One region of the Paenibacillus jiangxiensis genome, then DNA from elsewhere that is predicted to be linked to it. Evidence: riboswitches for the same ligand, from Rfam matches in the RefSeq annotation. Region 1 holds a riboswitch; each other region holds the start of a gene.
What was found. A riboswitch is a leader RNA that binds a small molecule or an ion and turns the genes downstream of it on or off. The one in region 1 is predicted to bind cyclic di-AMP.
Positions count from the first base shown of each region.

Region 2: another riboswitch for cyclic di-AMP. It lies ahead of ACI1P2_RS01010 (hypothetical protein); the one in region 1 lies ahead of ACI1P2_RS15945 (C40 family peptidase).
Region 3: another riboswitch for cyclic di-AMP. It lies ahead of ACI1P2_RS27225 (ubiquitin-like domain-containing protein); the one in region 1 lies ahead of ACI1P2_RS15945 (C40 family peptidase).
Region 4: another riboswitch for cyclic di-AMP. It lies ahead of ACI1P2_RS28640 (C40 family peptidase); the one in region 1 lies ahead of ACI1P2_RS15945 (C40 family peptidase).

Region 1 covers NZ_JBJURI010000015.1:117,986-122,808, reverse strand. Annotated here, with positions in the region: gene ACI1P2_RS15950 (heavy metal translocating P-type ATPase) at 19-2,235, opposite strand; gene ACI1P2_RS15945 (C40 family peptidase) at 2,420-2,893, opposite strand; cyclic di-AMP (ydaO/yuaA leader) riboswitch at 2,898-3,033, opposite strand; gene ACI1P2_RS15940 (Ger(x)C family spore germination protein) at 3,224-4,333, opposite strand; gene ACI1P2_RS15935 (GerAB/ArcD/ProY family transporter) at 4,335-4,823, opposite strand, start outside.
Region 2 covers NZ_JBJURI010000001.1:216,031-220,853, forward strand. Annotated here, with positions in the region: gene ACI1P2_RS01005 (ABC transporter ATP-binding protein) at 1-1,300, opposite strand, end outside; gene ACI1P2_RS01010 (hypothetical protein) at 1,397-1,813, opposite strand; cyclic di-AMP (ydaO/yuaA leader) riboswitch at 1,942-2,136, opposite strand; gene ACI1P2_RS01015 (GNAT family N-acetyltransferase) at 2,560-3,000, shown strand; gene ACI1P2_RS01020 (rhamnogalacturonan lyase) at 3,122-4,823, opposite strand, start outside.
Region 3 covers NZ_JBJURI010000038.1:10,409-15,231, reverse strand. Annotated here, with positions in the region: gene rsmA (16S rRNA (adenine(1518)-N(6)/adenine(1519)-N(6))-dimethyltransferase RsmA) at 1-729, opposite strand, end outside; gene rnmV (ribonuclease M5) at 735-1,280, opposite strand; gene ACI1P2_RS27225 (ubiquitin-like domain-containing protein) at 1,408-2,547, opposite strand; cyclic di-AMP (ydaO/yuaA leader) riboswitch at 2,829-3,085, opposite strand; gene ACI1P2_RS27220 (TatD family hydrolase) at 3,272-4,063, opposite strand; gene ACI1P2_RS27215 (HD domain-containing protein) at 4,178-4,823, opposite strand, start outside.
Region 4 covers NZ_JBJURI010000043.1:25,163-29,985, forward strand. Annotated here, with positions in the region: gene ACI1P2_RS28630 (M1 family metallopeptidase) at 1-902, shown strand, start outside; gene ACI1P2_RS28635 (hypothetical protein) at 916-1,746, shown strand; cyclic di-AMP (ydaO/yuaA leader) riboswitch at 2,022-2,160, shown strand; gene ACI1P2_RS28640 (C40 family peptidase) at 2,167-2,643, shown strand; gene ACI1P2_RS28645 (GNAT family N-acetyltransferase) at 2,774-3,301, shown strand; gene ACI1P2_RS28650 (4a-hydroxytetrahydrobiopterin dehydratase) at 3,370-3,669, opposite strand; gene ACI1P2_RS28655 (hypothetical protein) at 3,783-4,076, opposite strand; gene motA (flagellar motor stator protein MotA) at 4,289-4,823, shown strand, end outside.

The DNA.
Region 1 (4,823 bases):
CTACCGCTGTTTTTGCATCTACACTATTTCCTGCTTCGTACGCATTACTCTCATGGCGTTCAGCACGGCCAGCAGTGTAACCCCGACATCAGAGAATACAGCCTCCCACATCGAAGCAATACCGAAGGCTCCCAGCAGCAGGAATACAGCTTTGACCCCCAGGGCAAACAGAATATTCTGCCATACAATGCGGCGCGTGCGTCTGGCGATATGGATCGCGGAAGACAGCTTGGAAGGCTCGTCGGTCATGATGACGATGTCCGCGGCTTCGATCGCCGCATCCGAGCCCAGACCGCCCATGGCAATCCCGACATCGGCCCGCGCCAGTACGGGAGTATCATTCATGCCGTCACCGATAAAGGCAATTTTGTCCCTGCGTGCTTTTTGCCGGTCCAGCTTCTCAATCTCTTCCACCTTGTGCTGCGGCAGGAGCTCGGCGTGCACCTCGTCCAGTCCAAGCTTCCGGCCTACGGCTTCACCTACGGCTTTCGCATCACCTGTAAGCATAACCGTCTTTTTGATGCCCAAGCCTTTCAAGGCGCGAATCGCCCGTGCCGAATCCTCCTTAATCTCGTCCGCAATGACGATATACCCCGCATAGCTTCCATCAACGGCTACGTGCACAACCGTTCCCGGTTCTTCAGGCGTCTCGAAGGGAATCTGCTCCCGGTTCATCAGCTTTGTATTGCCGGCCAAGATCTCTTTTCCTTCAAACCGCACCTGGATGCCGTGGCCCGCAATTTCGCTATACTCCTGAACATCCGCCGCCTGCAGCTCCTGTCCGTAGGCTTCTCGAATGGATTCGGCAATGGGATGATTGGAATGGAGCTCGGCATAAGCAGCATGGCGAAGCAGCTCCTCACGGCTTCCCCCATTGGCCGGATAAACCCCGGTAACGGTGAATGCCCCTTTCGTAAGAGTGCCCGTTTTATCGAAAACGACATATTTCACATCATTCAGTGCTTCAAGATAGTTGCTGCCCTTTACGAGCACCCCCTGCCTGGAGGCCGCCCCGATCCCGCCGAAAAATCCAAGCGGGATGGATACCACCAACGCGCAAGGGCAGGAAATAACCAGAAACACCAGAGCACGGTAGACCCATTCGGAAAATGTGGCGCCGCTGATCAGCAATGGCGGCACGATCGCCAGCAGTGCGGCGACGATGACGACAACGGGGGTATAATAGCGTGCGAACTTCGTAATAAACTGCTCCGTCGGCGCCTTCTTGCTGCTTGCATTTTGCACCAGCTCTAAAATTTTGGATACGGTGGATTCTCCATAACTTTTCGTAACTTCAACAGTCAATACTCCGTTTTTATTAATAAAGCCGCTTAACACCTCATCTCCCGGCTCGACTTCACGCGGTACGGATTCGCCTGTAAGAGCCGATGTGTCCATGGCGGTCCTGCCCTCCAATACCTTGCCGTCGAGCGGCACCCGTTCGCCCGGCTTCACCACAATCACATCGCCAACGCGAACCTCTTCCGGGGTCACCCGCTTCGTCTCATTTCCCATCTGCAGGTTGGCATAATCAGGCCGGATATCCATCAGGCTGCTGATGGATTTGCGCGACCGGTTCACGGCTATGCTCTGGAATAGCTCGCCTACCTGATAGAACAGCATGACGGCCACGCCTTCGGGATACTGCTGAATGACAAAGGCGCCGATGGTGGCGATGGACATCAGAAAATGCTCGTCGAACACCTGGCCTCTGACGATATTCTTGACGGCTCTCAGTACAATGTCACCGCCAACAATAAGATAAGCGATGGCAAACAGCGCAAATTCCGCTATCCCGGTGATTGGGGCCAATAACCCGGCTCCTGTCAAAACCGCGCCTGCAATCAAACGAATAATCATGCGTTTCGTATTGCCCGTACCGTGATCATGGCTGTGCCCATGACTGTGATCGTGGTCATTAGCATGATCATGAGCGTGTCCATGATCGTGGTTATGCCCATGCTGCACAGCTGCCTTTGCGGCAGCCCCGTTTCCCTTTTCCACCACCTGAATATGGGGCTCCAGCTGATTTACTTTTTTCTTGGCCGCTGTGACGACAGCCTGATCATGCTCTTTATCCACTTCCATTGTAAGTGTCTTGCTCACGAAGTTAACAGAACAGTCCATGACTCCGTCAAGCTTCTTTACACCGTTCTCAATCTTCATGGCGCAATTCGCACAATCCAGCCCTTCCAGTATAAGCTCCCGTTTCACCTTCTCAGCCGCTGTACCCATGAGACTTCTCCCCTTCCTGACAGCCAAATACCTATATATGAATAATTGTTCATGTGTTATGAGATTATTATATGTAGTGAAGGAGAAGATTGTCAATGCAGTATACCCAATCCGTGCAAAGTGAATGACCTGACAGCAAAAAAGGACAAGCCCAAAACAATCAGGCTTGTCCTCTTCAATTCCGTCAACGCGCTTCGCTTACCATTTTGGTATAGCTGTACTGGCTGATAGCACGGCGGGCTGTAACATATCTGTTGGCATAATAAGGCTCCGACAGACTGCTGATCGTTACCCCCTTGCTGCTTGAGGAATGGGCAAATTTATTATTCCCCACATAGATACCGGCATGTGAAATACCCCGTCCGCTTGTGTTGAAAAACACCAGGTCTCCCACCCTGAGATCGTCCTTGGCGACTTTTACACCTGTGTTCGCCTGCTGCTGGGAAGTGCGGGGCAGGTCCAAGCCAAACTTGTTGAATATGTACAAAATAAACCCGGAACAATCGAAACCTGCGGTTGTGGTGCCTCCGTATACATATGGAGTGCCTGCAACCTGAGCAACATAGCTGTTAATTTGCGCTTCACTGGCATGTGTAGTGGCAGCCCCGGACGTAAACAGTACGGCGGCTCCAAAAATCGACAAAATCGCTTTTTTCAAAAAAATGTTCTCCCTTCAAAGCCTACGGAGTTAGCTGAGGGTTAGGTAGAAGGTTCCCTTTACTCTCTTACGTACAAGAATAATTCACCCGAAGTGGTTCCCCCGTTTTCAAACACATTGAAATTCGGCAAATATTAAAATTTTGTAACCTTAATCAGGGTAATATACCCGAATACTCTTTGTCAATGGAAGAAAAACCCTTACTGGTGAAGATAATAATGGCTGTATATCAACAAAAAATTGCATTTCGCAAAAGTAACACAAAAGAAACAAAAATGTAAACATCCAATGCATAGTTAGCTGAATTGAGATGCTGCAGGCAGGTACGGTTTACTTCATTGTTCCTGTATTTCTTAGCGTAATCTTGACGGATATCTTGGCGTCCGACTCCGCGGACACAAATTTCTGTCTTATTTTCGGCCAATTCCGGCCAAACCTCATTCTGGCATACCTGCCAAAACCGACAGGGTCAACCTGCATACTTTGCAGCTTTTTCAGAACGTCGTTAATTTGGTCGCGTATGTACTCCTCACAGTTTTGTTCAACCATCTTTAGCTCTTTTTGACTTTCCAGATTCAGCTTTCCTTTATAGTCCTGGATCACGGCTTCTAATTCCAGCTTAGAAGAGATCACCGGATCATTCAGATCTCCTGTCACTTTGGTGCGCACCTGGCTTTTCATCAGATTTAATAATAAAATCCCATGCCTTGAAGGTGAGGCGTTAAACGGAACTGTAATACTTGGAAAACGTTTCTCTTTCCTGAGCATCTCAATGAGTTGAGCTTCGCCGGGGTCCATAAAGCCCACCAAACGGTCCTTTTTGAACAATGCTATTTTCGAAATTTTTATCGATTGCTTTGTAGCTTCAATGTACGGGATCATCGGGTCACTCACTTCATTGGTGAGCACAAAAATAAAATCCCTCAGGGTAGTATACGGACTAAACGCGGTTTCTTCTCTTGGTCTTAATAAATCGTTCAAAAATTCACTATTCTGTTTTGGCACTGACTTTTTTAATATGGATTCAGCAGATCCCTTAACAATAGCCAGAACACCGTTGTTTCCGACCTGGGGATCACGGTACAAGTCCATGAGGATGTCTCTTAACCCGCCCCCGCGCGCCAGTTCTTCGCCAATCAGAATGACCCGGGTCTGGCGCAGGCTCACGGATTTTGAGGACATTGTGGATATTTTATAAAAGGCTTCATGAGTTAAGCTGCCTTTCGTGGTGTATATCTGGTCCTTTTTGAAACCGCCCTTCGTAGGCCGAGGTACGGAAATCGTAACCTTGATCTGGTCCTGTGACGATTTATCAAATCCAAGTACGCCTGCCATTTCAAGATCCTCAAGCGAAGGCGTCTCCAGCCGCTTGTTTTCACAGCCTGCAGGAAATAGCGCAGCAAGCACCAATATCGATAAGACAAGATATCTGAGCAACATGTTATCTACCCCGTTTTTTTAATTTGTGGAGCCCTAGCATCAAGGTGGGCCATAGGATAAGAAGATATCCGGCATAACGCCCTATGCTTTCATAAGCTGCATTCAGGATCACAGGTGAAAACAGGCCGCTAATGATCAGCACCATGGCCATGACAACGCAAATGTAGACATGCCAGGTTCGTTTTCGCTTAAATAACTGGTTTACTCCCTTCACGCTTAACCATAAATAAGCAGCCGTGGTCGACAAAACAAGGAACACCCATAATGCAACCCCCAGGTTTTCGATACGTTCTACAAACGACAGTTCCACAGAGTTGAAAATATCCAGGATCGGATATCTGACATGGCTTAACTGCCATTCCGAAAAAAAGATGATGCTTGCCAATACAAAAGTTAAATACACCAGAACAGTTATCCACATGCCGATGGATACATGAAGAAGAGCCTTTTTTTGGTTTATGATATACGGAAAGAAAAAAGGGATGAGCTC
Region 2 (4,823 bases), on a different contig from region 1:
GCTCATCCCCCCAGGCGATATTCTCGCGGATCGTTCCCGAGAACAACAACACCTCCTGCGGCACATAACCGATGGCATCCCGCAGTTGCCTCACATCAAGCTGCTTCGCGTCCATGCCGTCGATCAATACGACGCCTTCCGTCTCCTCATACAGCCTGGGAATCAGTTGAACAAGCGAAGACTTGCCCGAACCGGTCGCCCCCATGATCGCCACCCGCTCGCCCGGCCGCACCTGGAATGAAATATCCTCCAGAACAGGGGCGCTGCCTTCCGAGTAACGGAACCCAACGTTGTGGAACTCCACCTGTCCCTGAACGGGCCTCACTTCTCGCGTGTTGTTCGCATATCCTGAAGCGCTGTCTTCCGCTGCCAGCACCTCACCAATCCGCTGTGCCGATGCTCCGGCACGGGAATAGGTAACCACAATCCAGGACAGTGCCGACAACGCGCCGATCGTCCTTAGCGCATAGTTGACAACTGCAACAACTTCGCCGACTGAAGCCTCACCTGCGGCAATATCCACCCTTCCGTTCCACAGCACCGCTATAATGGCCAGGTTCATCAGCAGCAAAATGAACGGCATTGTCGTTTCTGTCAGCCGCAGCGCACGAACGGTGCCCTTCATCAATTCTCCGCTAAGACGGGAGAAACGCCCGATTTCATGCCCCATGCGCACAAATACCCGAATCAGCCGGATCGCGGTCAGATTTTCCTGAATAGAGCCGTTGACGCTGTCCAGCCGGCGCTGCACGCCGCGGAACAAAGCCGATGCTTTCTTCATTACAAGGTATAGAAACACCAGCAGTACAGGAACAGTAACCGTCAGAAGCAGCCCAAGCTTGACGTTGACCACGAGCGACATGATGACACTGCCCAAAACAAGCAGCGGCACACGGGACATAAAGCGAAGGCTCATGAAAATGGTATCCTGGAGCTGCGATACATCGCCAGTAAGGCGGGTGATCAGCGATGAGACCGCGAACCGGCTGAACAGCGCATAGGAAAAAGACTGCACCATCACGTAAAGTCTGCTCCGCAAATCATAAGCAAATCCCTGGCTGGCATGTGACGCATAAAATGTGCCAATGATGCCGGCGGCAAATGCGACGGCTGCCCCTGCCAAAAGAAAGCCGCCCCACAGCCAGACGGCCTGCAGATTGCCCGTCCGAATACCGTCATCGATAATTCTGGAAATGATCCACGGCTGAAGCAGCTCAACCGACAGCTCCACCAGCATCATGAAAATAGCAACAATTGAGGCGAGGCGGTACTTTTTCAGAAATGCAAATATGTATGCCATATCCCCCTCCGATTAGCACGGTCCGCCGTCCAGCCTGAGCTTTAGCGACCCCGCCGCTTAGTCCGCACCGTTAATACGTACATTGTAACAAACATATTACCGGCATCCATCTCTAAGTCCGTTCAAGATAAAACCGACTTCTCCTGTCTTGGTATAAATCACATGGTCCGCGCCCATCCGCTGGTAAACACCCCTCGGATGCATCAGCTGCCGGGTAATGACATGAATCTCCCGTTCTGTCCATGACCTGCAGATTTGCAGATAGCGGCAGGTAAGATTGAGACTGCTCTCAAATATGAAAATACAGCCCACCGTCATTTTGGGAATGACCCACTTCTCCGTCATGGACGTATCGATCCGAAGAATTTGCTCCACCCCCTGCTTCTCAAAATGCTTCTCTTCTGCGGTGCTGTTCGTCAGAACCGCAAAGGGCAAATGGTGATGCTGCAGCAGCTTCACAAATTTTCGGCCGTCGTTGTTAGGAGCAACAACGAGAATGGTCTCGGTTTGCATTCAGATCCTCCTCGATATTCGGGCAGCAAAGATACAAAAAAAGAAGCCAGGGCGTCCAAGTAGCTTCCCGCGGCTTCTCCCAAGGTCCATATGCCAATAAAGCATGGACTGGATATTAGTCGGTTTGCTGCCTCTCCCTGTACGCTTATGAGGTTAGCTGTCGGATTCGGGCGAGAGAGTCGCCCTACGCGTCCGAGACCTTGGAATCTCCTCCGCGATTCACCCCTGCAAGCCATATCTGTTCCGCCTTTCCTGCCGGAATCAGTCGGCCGCTTTGGTTCCCCCATTTTCCGCTCTGTGCGAAAATTCAGCGGTAAAAGCAAAATTATCATATAAAAAAAATCAAATTACGATTTGAATCATACACCCGCCCGGCTTATAGTGTAAAGACTTGTTATTCCCGATTCTTTCAAAAATTTGCTTTAATCAAAGGCTGTCAAAGCAGCCTGTTAAGGCGCCACTATACCAAAAGTGTTAATAGCCACTATAACCATCGGAAAATACGGTTGGACGGCTTCAGTATTCTAACTGAATTTTACTACCATCGTAGGTGCAAGTAGTTTAATATTAACGAGAACTTCTCAGTTCAAAGTTCGAAAAAAGATGACGAATGAAATTGATCCATCTTCTTAAAGGAGTGATGTGGTATGAGAAATTACCGATGTCAAATTGATGCTGTGCCGAAAAAGTCTTCCAAGTAGGGGAGCACGTACAGGGTTCCCCTGAATACAAGGAGGAGTCCAGTATTGATTACATTACAAACCATATCCAAGAGTAATTGGGAAGAATGTGCCTATCTAAAACCAAAACCGGAACAAGAAAGGTTTATGGCTGCAAATCTTTACTCGATTGCAGAGGCGCAATTTTTAGAAGGATTTGTAACAAAGGCGATTTACAAAGATGATGTAATGATTGGATTTACAATGTATGGACCAGATCCTGAGGATGGGAACAACTGGATTTACCGTTTTATGATTGACGAAAGATTCCAAGGACAAGGCCATGGTTATAAAGCTATGTTGCTGGTTATTGATGAGATAAGAAAAAGCAATAACAGAACTGAGGTTATAATGCTTGGCTACAATCCAGATAATGAAGAAGCCAGACTGCTATACACAAAATCAGGCTTTAGAGAAGTGGGACCAGCTCCTTGGGGGGAAATACTTGCAAAGTATAGTTTTGAATAACTTATCTGATTGCAATTATGAATATTATGCTGCATGAACTGAAGCCTTGACTGTATTAAACCGCCCTTTACTGGGCGGTTTATCTTTTGACCGAAAAGTTTCGTAAAATTATTGCTTCACATCACTTTTCATTTTGTCCAATAAACAACTTTGCATACCGGGTGAGACTCCATGCAGCCCGCTGCGAAATCTGCTCCTCCTTTTTGTTTCCGCCGATCTGGGAAATGAACTTCTCCATCAAACTTGCAGCCTTGCCCGTATTCCCTTGCTCCAATTGTTTTTGCGCCTGCTTCAGGGTGCTGTTCAGACGGGAAGCGAGATCGCCCTTCACTTCTTTGGCCGCACGGTACTGATCGAGCGCGGTCTGCAGACCATTCAGCGCGGCGGGCGCATGGAAGACGGGAACCGGCACCTCCGCCCAATCCGTGTCTGAAGCAAAATAGAAGCTGGTATATGACGGCTGGTTGTAGGCCGTATTTTGCCGTGCCACACCGGTCCGGTACTGCGGATCATGCATAAGCGTGTACAGCTTGCGGTCCGTTACTTCCGTGCTCAAATAAATCCGGATCGCCGAGCTGTCCGCCTTGCGGACAAGCATTTCTTCTCTCCAATCCCCGAAAATATCCGCCACAAGCGAAGGTGTGCCTTTGGTATAGTTGTTGGTCAAGGTTCCATCCGCTGTCAGCAGGACGCCGCGCTTCCAGTCTTCGATCACCGGCGTGACGTCAATCGCCCCGTTCACAATTTGCGTTGTCATATCCGCGGCCCATTTGATGTTCATATTGGTGCCGGGCATGCTGCTGCTAAGCTGCTCGCCGGCGGCCGTCCACAGGCCGACCGCCCAGGTCTCCAGTCCCCTGTGCCTCGGCTCAATATCTCCCACCATACCGCGTCCCGTATCCTTGCCGGTGTATCCGCCATAAATGACCTCACCGGTGGCCGCATCCCGCAGGGAATAGCCGTAAGGAGCGTAGGTGCCGCCTTCATGGACCATGAAAATCTCCTGTCCCGGCCGGTCCGGGTCAATATCCGTGACATGCAGCGCGTCCCCGTGCCCCAGACGGGCGATCGTACCCGGCGCGGCGCTCTGCTCGGGCATCTCATCCATGGAGCTGTACAGCAGGCTGCCGTCATCATCCAGGGTGGCCGAGCCATAGACGATTTCATCCCTGCCGTCCTGATCAACATCCGCCACGCTCAAGGAGTGCGCCCCCTGGGTCGTTAGCGTGCCAAGCTGCGGATCGGTGCCATCCCTGCCATGCGGGCCATCATTGAACGGATTGCTCATGACCGTCCAGCCGCTGTCTGCCAGCCACTGCTTCCGCAGATGCTCGCCCTCCCACTGGTAGGCTGCAACCGTTGAGCGAGTGTAGTAGCCGCGTGCCAATATAGCAGATGGCTGAACCCCGTCCAGATAGGCGACTCCTGCGAGAAAACGGTCCACCCGGTTGCCGGGTTCAATCCGGGCCATGGCGTAATCTCCCCACATCAGCCCGTCATCATGCCGTTCCGGCTCATATCGCACGGTATCCAGCTCTTTCCCGCTATCCCCGTCAAAGACCGTTAAATACTCGGGTCCGTCAACAATAAAGCCTTCAAAGGTGCGCAGATCGTTGCGGCTGCTGCGGGCGGGCGCGTATTCATCCATAAAATAGTCCGCAAGCTTCTCCGCATCCGCGCGGGACAGCGGATATTCGTACCGCTGTTCGATGCCGAAGCATTCCTCCAGCGTCGCCGGCCAATGCCCGTTTCGGACCTCCTCATGCTGGTCCCAATTCATGAACATATCCACAACGTGTTCATAATAATCGTCGCTGCTCATC
Region 3 (4,823 bases), on a different contig from region 1:
ATTGGCAATCGTTTTGCGCCGCTGGGCAAAGGCGGCCTGCACGACTTCAAAAAAATGCTGTTCGTCCGGCACCTGGACCGGCGGCTTCGGTCTTACACGCAGCCGGATGACCGCTGATTCCACATTGGGCTGCGGAATGAATACCGTGTGTGGCACGATGCATACCAGCTCCGGCTCACTGTAATACTGCACCGCTATGCTCAAGCTGCCATAATCCTTGGAGCCCGGGGATGCGGCCATTCGTTCAGCCACCTCCTTTTGAATCATAACGACGATATTCTCCAAAGGCAGCTTGTCCTCCAGCAGCTTCATCAGGATGGGAGTTGTAACGTAATAAGGCAGATTGGCCACCACACTAACCTTATCCACATCCGCAAAGTCCTCCGCAAACACCCCTTTAAGGTCCAGCTTCAGCACATCCCCATGACGCACACGCACGCGGTCGTACGGGGCCAGAACTTCGTCCAGAATAGGTAATAGCCGCTGATCAATCTCCACAGCCGTTACGCGTTTGGCGGAACGGGCCAGCCGCTCCGTCAGCGCTCCAATCCCCGGACCGATCTCAAGCGCTCCCTTTGTCTCATCCAATCCGGCGGCATCTACGATTTTTTGCAGTATATTCTGGTCAATCAGAAAATTCTGGCCCAGGCTCTTCTTGAACGAGAAACCGTGCCTTTGAATAATTTCCTTGGTCCGGCGTGGAGTCGCAATATCTTCAAACCCCTTCATGCCCATCACAATCCTTCGTTTTCAATTTGCTGTAATGCTTCCACGAATTCCTCGCGGCTGATCTGGAACATCGTCAGACGTTTATGAAGCTGCTTGCCGTTGCAGTAACCGATGCCCAACAGGTTGCCCAAAGCCATCCGGCGGGAGGCCGCCCTTGGATGTGTGATCAGGCCTGCGTTAATAAGGTCTTCCCAATCGATCAAGGGGCTGGCACCCTCCACCGTCGTGTGAACCCTGGCGAGCGCATGGCGAATTGCTTCCGGGGAAGCATTCTCCACTCCTATATCCCCTTTTCGGGTCGCTTCCGCTTCCGGAATAAAAGCCTGTTTGCAGCCCGGCACCTTGGAGGCAATAATCTTCCGTATCCGTTCCCCGGCATGATCGGGATCGGTCAATATAATGACACCGCGCCGCTTTTGAGCCATTGCAATTTTGCGAATGGTCATGGCATTGATGGCAGAGCCGCCGGTTTCAATGGTGTCGGCTTCAACCGCCCTTTTAACGGCAACCGTATCATCACGGCCTTCCACGACGATGACTTCCTTGATCATTGCTTCTTTCTTCCTTCCTGAACAAAAAATAAGAAGAGGATGATCATCCTCTTCTTAGCATGGCATCTTTATGATCTTAATACTATCCTAATCAGCGATTGAAATACAACCTTCAATCTGCCGATGGTTAATTCAATTCCGGCTTAACCGGCCCGATGACATATACCGTCATCCCGCTTTTACGGCCAAAGTTCATCGCTTTGTTTAAGCTCTCATAATACACATCAATTTTGTTACCTTTGATGGCGCCGCCAGTATCCTCTGCACGGCGGAAGCCGAGACCTTCAATATATACCCACCAGCCGATTGGAATCACGTCGGGATCCACGGCAATGGTCCGTCCTTCGGTTACGCGCGTACCGGAAGATGTCCGGGTACCAATGCCGGGCTGCTGTGAGGAGTAGGCTGTCATGGATACATCGTTTAACACTTTTGTATATTTAAATTCTATTCCTGCCCGGCTAATCGTACTGGCACTGGCCGTGCTTGCGGAATCGGAAGGTCCGGTAGATGCCGCCAGTACAACAGGCTTCTTCTTTGTGCCTACTGCAATAACCTTATCAACACGGTTCGTACCGACCTCTTTGCTGACCATGTGCTTTGAAACCAGTTTCCCGTCATGATACACCTTCTCGATATTCTGGATCATGACTCCGTCTTTACCGCTCACCAGGACACGGTTATCTCCCTTGTACAAGCTTGGGTCGGCCGTCTTGACGACTCTGTAAGGGATCTCTGCCTTTTGCCGAACCTGCTGCTTCGTTACACGGACGATTTTTATATCCATGTTAGAAGAGATTTTGGTCTCGAGGGAAGGGGAAACCTTATCTTCCGGTGACAAATCATAGCCCAAGGTTTGAACAGCGTCTTTTACTGTATTTTCGGTAGTGTACAGCTTTTTGGTTTCATAGCCTGCGGATACATTCACTTGGGTAGCCCGTGTAATGACTACACGGTCACCATCCTGGATGGCTCCGTTCACCGGCATGGAAATCTTATCATGAGGTGCCAGTGTAATGGAATGCTCTTCCAGAACATCCTGCAAACTTTCCCCGCGGGTTTCCACCGCTCTTGTCTGGCCGTTGACGACCAGAACCACTTGTTTCTTTGTCTGCGTGTACACCAGAATAGAGATCATGATTGTTAGTGCGATTAGAAAAATAGCGACCAGTGATGCGCGGCGCAATTTTTCATGCTTCCATCGCAACGCGTAAGACATGCTGGATGAGCGTGACTCATGGGCATCCCCTTGCTGGAAAATTCCCACTTCTCCGTCCTCCTTCATAGCCTCGCCGTCTAGAGTAATGCATGATTGAAATTGACGCGACTATACCAGATTTTCTACAAGACAAGCCTGACTGCAGCCTGCCCTGCATCATGTTCCCGTCTTCGCAGCATGGCGCCCCCCTTTACTGGTTCATAACTCCGTTATGTAACAGTATGTGGGCAAGTTCTCCCATATTCATAAACTAAAAAAGCCAGGAAAGAGTTAAGAGAGCTCTTTCGCGGCTTCCGTCAATGATTACGCGGAAAATCCATGCACGAGGTAGCTTCTCTCTTGATACGCTTACGGGGTTAGCTGTCGGGTTCGGACGTAGAGAGTCGCCCTAGTTCCAGTCACCCGCTCATGGCGGTTGCCTTCACATTCACCCCTAAGACCCAGAAAAGAAATCGAACTATGATGTCAGAAAGGAACAGCACACAGCAGCGTGTCTATGTCTGTAGGCTCCGCTGCAGCTCCCTTTCGGCCTGCCATCATATCGGTTCCCCCGTTCTCCATTACGGAGACTAAGCGAGACTGGTCCATGAAATGAACTATTGATCTGCTCCTTTACACGGCCTCAATAATTCACTGAAACGATGATATCCTGTTTATATGCATGTTGTAAAGCAGGTTTCAAGTGTTTTTCTCTAAATAATCGGTTAAAATATTGTAATAATCGCCGTTTTCCCGAAACATTTTTATGTTTAACTCCGTCTGTCTTTCTTTTTTAACGGTTTATCTCGTGTTTTCTCCCGATGTAAAATCGTTCCAGCCCATTTTGGGTCGTGACAGCCGCCAAATCCTCCACGGGGATTCCCTTAATTTGGGCAGCTGCCTCAGCCACCAATTTCACATAGGACGACTCATTTCGTTTGCCTCTGTAGGGGTGCGGAGTCAAGTAAGGGGAATCGGTCTCAATCAATAAACGGTCCATCGGCACCTGCGCCAAAACCTCTTTCGGCTGGCGCGCATTTTTGAACGTAATCGGTCCGCCAAAAGACAAATGAAATCCCATATTCAGACATAATTTAGCAATTTCCCAGCTGCCGGAGAACGAATGCATCACTCCACCAACCTCATGTGCTTTCTCTTCACGCAAAATTTTCACGATATCCTCATGCGCATCCCGATTGTGAATGACAATAGGCATTCCCAGCTCCCGGGCAAGTCCAATTTGTCGGCGCAGCACCTGCTGCTGAACATCCTTTGGAGAAGTATCCCAATGGTAATCCAGCCCAATTTCTCCAATGGCCACAACCTTCTCATGTTCGCAAAGCGATGCAATCCATTCCAAATCCCCATCCTGCATGGTGATGGCATCCACAGGATGCCATCCGACAGCTGCATAAATAAAATCATACATTTCGGCAAGCTTCATTGTACTGGGAATAGTCTCTCTATTAAAGCCGACATTGATCATCCGCGTAACTCCCGCTTCGACGGCATTTGATATGATCTGCTCTCTGTCTTCATTAAATTGTGGCGAATCTAGATGAGTGTGTGTATCAAATAATTCCAAGGATTGTTCCTCCTTAATTGGATTTAATTTAGATTAATTTCTTTCTTTGGCAATTTTCTATTTTTGCAACCTTTTATATCATGATGCTTAAGGCTGAAACAAATGACTTGAAGGTTATTTTACAAACAATTTCTGGACATCCGGCGGCAGTATATCCTTGATTTGCTCCAATTTATTCTGCGGGTAATACAGATGGTATTTCCCCCGGTGAATACCGCTGATCGAGCGGACGATATCCGATACTTCGGAAATTTCACGCACGTCGCCCTCACGATCAAGCAGCAAAATCTGGTTCTCTGTCGATCCGTCCTTCCGGAATACATCATAAGGAAGGTCTGTCGGAAAATCAATTTCCAGGTCATATTCGGGGTGGAGCCCGGCCTTCGCCAGAGCGTCCCGCAATTCATCAATCATAGCCATATCCATGGAATCGATTTGTACATATTTATATAGCCTACGATCTATAAAACGAGAGCACAGGTCGCTCAGAATAGGGTCCTCTTCTTTCTTCCATAGATTGAATACGGTTTGTATCAGAGATTCATCCAGCATCAGATACTGGCTGACTGTCAGATCACCGCGGATTAAATCCGGAAGAGGATCAAGCAGAAATCCGAAGGTATATCCCTGGTCCATAAGTTCCTTGGCCCTCCGGAAAATAAGCCGCAGTATGATTTCCGAGCTGCGGGTCACCGGATGAAAATAAATTTGCCAGTACATCTGGTAACGGGACATCAGGTAGTCCTCCACGGCATGCATT
Region 4 (4,823 bases), on a different contig from region 1:
TGTCCATCGTCGTTCCTCCGCAAAATGCAAACGGCGCCGGCGGAATGGAGTATCCGACGCTAGTTACGGCTTTCGGGGCTGACGATGCCGCGCCGGGATATAGCCTGGAGCGAACCGTGGTGCATGAAATCGCCCATCAATACTTTTACGGCATCGTGGCCAGCAATGAGTTCGAAGAACCGTGGCTCGATGAAGGGTTCGCCTCCTATGCGGAGGATAAATTAATGGAACAGGAATACGGCCTCATCCCGAACACGCCTTTGCAATCTGGACAGGTCTATGCCCCTGAACCGCTGACCCGTGAAGCATGGAAATACAGCTCGCCCAGCCACTATGCGCAAAATGCTTACCTGCGCGGCAAATTGGTGCTGCTTGGCATGGAACGGCAGCTGGGAAGCGCCAAAATGGAAGCTTTGCTTCGTTCCTATGTGCGGAAATACCGCTTCAAGCATCCATCCACCCAGGATTTTCAGCGAGTGGCGGAGAAATTGACGGGCAGGTCATGGTCCCAATATTTCAATCAGTATGTATACGGCAGCCAGATGGCCGATTTCGCGGTGGACAGCATTCAGCTTCGCAAGCTGGAGAATGGGATGTACGAGTCTGTCGTTACCGTTTCCAAAAAGGGTGGCGACGTGCCGGCAGTGCCCGTACAGATTACGTTCGAGGATAAAAGCAGCGTGCAGAAAACATGGGACGGCAAGCAGCAAAAGGTAACCTACCGTATTCAAAGCCGGTCCCCTGCAGTCTCGGTGGTCATTGATCCCCTTCATACGATCCCTCTGGAGAACAACCACCTGAATAACACACTGCTGGCCAAGCTGCCGGAGAAAACCGAAACGCGCTGGCTTCTGGGGATGACCAGGCTGGCTGAAGCTCTGATTGGAAGTCTGTCATGGTGAGGTGTCCGAGGTGATGAATTCTGTCAAAGAGGGTTGGACGCTCGTCCGCTTGCACTTTTTCATCGTAATTCTGCTGTTTATCTACCGTCTTGTCTGGGGAGTATTCAACTATAAATACACCGAGTCGGGGATCGTGCCCCTGCTGCTGCGTTATCCGGGAAGCGGGCAGAGCGAGCTCAATCAGACCTTATTCTGGATGGAGAGCCAAATTGCATTGACGCAAAATTCTTCCGTCCATCTGTATTTCTGGGTTCTGCTTGCGGTCATCATGCTGCGCATGCTGTTGACCCCTTTGGTCCGGGTGGGTGTGTATTACAGCCTGCACATGAAGAAAGAACAGGGGCGGCGCTCCTTTCTCATCGGCATCCGTCTGTTCTGGCGTTCGTCCCTTTTATATTACATGGTTGAAATCTGCCTTCTGCTGCTTCCCGGATACTGGATTATACCGCGTCTGCTGCAGACTCTGTCCGGTTCAATGAACGAGCCGCTCCTGGCTGCCGTCCGTCTTCTCCCCTACATCGCTTTATGGGGCGTTTTGGCCTGGCTCATCCGTCAATGCGTGATGTACATGCAGTTCGGAACGATCAGTGGGAGGGGCGCGTGGTTCTCGCTCGCCTGCTGCATGCGGCGAATCCTGCCCGGTATCGGAATATCCGCACTGCTCGGAGCATCCGTAATCGTCCTGCTCTCTATCTTTACCGCTTCGGCCTGGCTGTGGACAGGGCTGCTTGCACTCATTCTGCATCAGACCTACCATTTTATTTCTTCACTTTTTACAATATGGCATACGTCCGCACAGTATCATTTATGGAATACGGCCTGTGATTCGTTCGCCAAGGAGTAAATTGATGCCAACCCCTGCATTTCAGCGAATAAAAATATATTGATTTATCAAAAGTATAGGTTCATTCAATTACACTTAACATAGTGTTTTCGATCTTTTATGTCTCTGCTTGCTGCAGAGACTATTTTTTTGAAGTTTTTTGCTATGAAACATTTGCCAAACCATGCTGCCTTTGTTACAATAGTCGCAGTGAACTGATAGTAACAACTTTGTAATTATTGTTGTAACCTTTTTAGACAAACCATTCATGATTGTTCATACGCTTCAAGGTGCATATCTAAGTGAAGCCGAATTCCCGGCACCTGGGAAGCGGGGGAACCAGTTTTGGGTGAATTGATCTCGCAACAGAGGGATCATAGGGGAACCTTCTACCGAACCCTTAAGCTAACCTCGCAGGCATTGGAAGGGGTTTGTATTTTTTTGAAGAAGAAGCTAACCATCGCACTCATGAGTGCAGCAATCGCCTTCTCGGCGTTTTCGTTCGGCGCAGGAAGCGTATATGCGGACTCTAAAATGGACCAGATCATCCAGGATGCCAAAGGCACTTCTTATAGAGCAGGCGGCACAACGTTGAGCGGATTTGACTGTTCCGGATTTACAAGTTATGTATTTGAGAAGCTTGGTCTCGATCTTCCACGCCAATCCTCCTCCCAATTCGATATGGGAACCTCCGTTTCACGGGATGAAATGCGACCTGGCGATCTGGTATTCTTTAACACCAACGGAAGAGGAGTTTCACATGTAGGTATCTTTGTAGGGGACGGCAAGTTTGCCCACTCCTCCTCATCGCGTGGTGTTACCGTCAGCTCCTTGAACGAAAGCTACTACGCCAATCGGTATCTTGGTGCCAAACGTGTCATGAGCACATCCACTTACGAATCTGTTGCCCTTGACTAGAAATCATTACATCATTCATATGAACTTCAATAGCAGCTTCGATTCCGATTGGAATTGAAGCTGTTTTTATTGCCAAACAGGTTTAACTGGAGTACCATTTTTAAGTAGTAATGTGTAGGGGGAAAAGAATATGTCCGCCGGATCAACAAGCTATCAGGTCGTTCCGATGAGTGAAGAGCAGGCGGCTGCCATATGCGAGTGGAAATATGAACCGCCTTATGATATTTACGGCTGGCTCCCCTGGGAGCAAATGAAGGCTCTCGATATCGAATTCGCCAACCCGGAGCTGCGAAGCTCCCAATATGTCGCCGTATTGGCTGAGTCAGGCGATCTGTGCGGATTTGCCCAGTATTTCCCCATGGAAGGGGTGACCCGCCTTGGTCTAGGAATGCGTCCCGAGCTATGCGGTCATGGACATGGCGCGGAGTTTGTGAAGGCTATCGCTGAGGAAGCCAGGCGCCGTACGCCGCAAAATGAGATCGACCTCGAAGTCCTCGTCTGGAACAAACGGGCCATCAAAGCCTACCGGTCGGCAGGCTTTCGGATTACCGATACCTACGAGCGCCAGACTCCCGAAGGGATGAAGCCTTTTCATTGCATGGTCTACAAAAATGGTAAAGGTACAGACGATATACCAAACGCCCCGGATTCAGAGTAATTAACTCTAGACCAGGGCGTTTTTCCATTTAAACGCTTATTATGCTTAAGTTAAATTCGGCTGTAGGGTTAATCCTCCGAACGCATTCGCTCGAACGCTTCATTGTACTGCTGCGCTTCTTTTATATCTACTGCTGTGATCCCGCCTTCATCCCATGAGGTAAGACGCAGTGTGACCGTCTTGTAATCAATGGTGATAAACGGATGGTGATTGAATGCTTCCGAAATACCAGCTACCTCATCCACGAATGCGATTCCCCTCATAAAGCTGGAAAAGACATATTTTCGGACAATCCAGCGTCCCTCTTCAAGCTCCCAGCCCTCCAACCTCTCCAGATGAGCCTCTATTTCCTCTAATGTAAAAGGCATTGTAATTCCTACTCCTCTCCGTTATACGGAAGCCGTTCCTGATGTCTTTAGGGTCAGTGCCTATATCGTGTTTCATATTACCATGGCTTCGGTGAGAAATCCACATGGTTATGTTATACGAGCGACACGAAGGTCAGCTCCTCTTCTCCGATCAGAACATCGATCCGGTAGTGGTTCCGGTCATGAATGACGACTCCGCTGCCGACCGGAATAACCGGCTCTTCCCCAAGCGCATAAAAGAGATCCTCGGCCAGCGCCTCCTGAACCTCGACACGTTCCTCGCCGCCCAGACACTCCCATTCCTCTGCTTCCATTTCAAAAAAAAGGTAGCTGTCCGGAATACGCCCTACTGCAGCCGTTAACTCCTTAAGAATATGCTCATATTCCCTTCCATGCTTAACACCCATGCGAACTCTCCGCTCCTTATTCCAGATTGAATTCATGTTCTCAAAATTGTCATTAAACAGAGTTGTCTTCATTATACCGTGAAATCCCCCTTAAAAAAAAAGGGGCTTTTGTCGATAAATATGGTAATCCGTTTCATCAAAATGCGTTGGAGGGCAAGGATGTCCCCTGGCCGACCGGATGTTCTACCAATTTCTCATGGACGAGGTGTACAATGCAAATTTCAACAATTATAGGACTTGCACTCGGGCTCGTATCCCTGGTTGTCGGCATGATCCTCAAAGGGGCGCCTGTCGTCAATTTGGTCAATAACCCTGCTGCTTACATGATTATCTTTGTAGGCACAGCCGCCAGTGTATTCATGGCCTTCCCGATGTCGGATATGAAGAGAGTACCCAAGCTTTTCAAAATAATTTTCACTGAGCAAAAGCTGCCTGACCGCCAGCAATTGATCACTACTTTTATGGAGTGGGCGTCCATCACCCGTCGTGAAGGTCTTCTGGCCCTTGAACCCAAAGTGGAAGAGATCGACGACGCCTTTCTGCGCAGCGGGATGCGGATGATCATTGACGGCAATGATCAGGAATTCGTGCGTGATGTTCTTATGGAAGATATCAATGCCACGGAGGAAAGACACCGGGCCGGTGCGCAGATCTTTTCCCAAGCTGGCATGTATGCTCCGACACTGGGGGTGCTCGGGGCGGTCGTCGGTCTGATTGCGGCTCTTGCCGATCTCAGTGACATGGAGA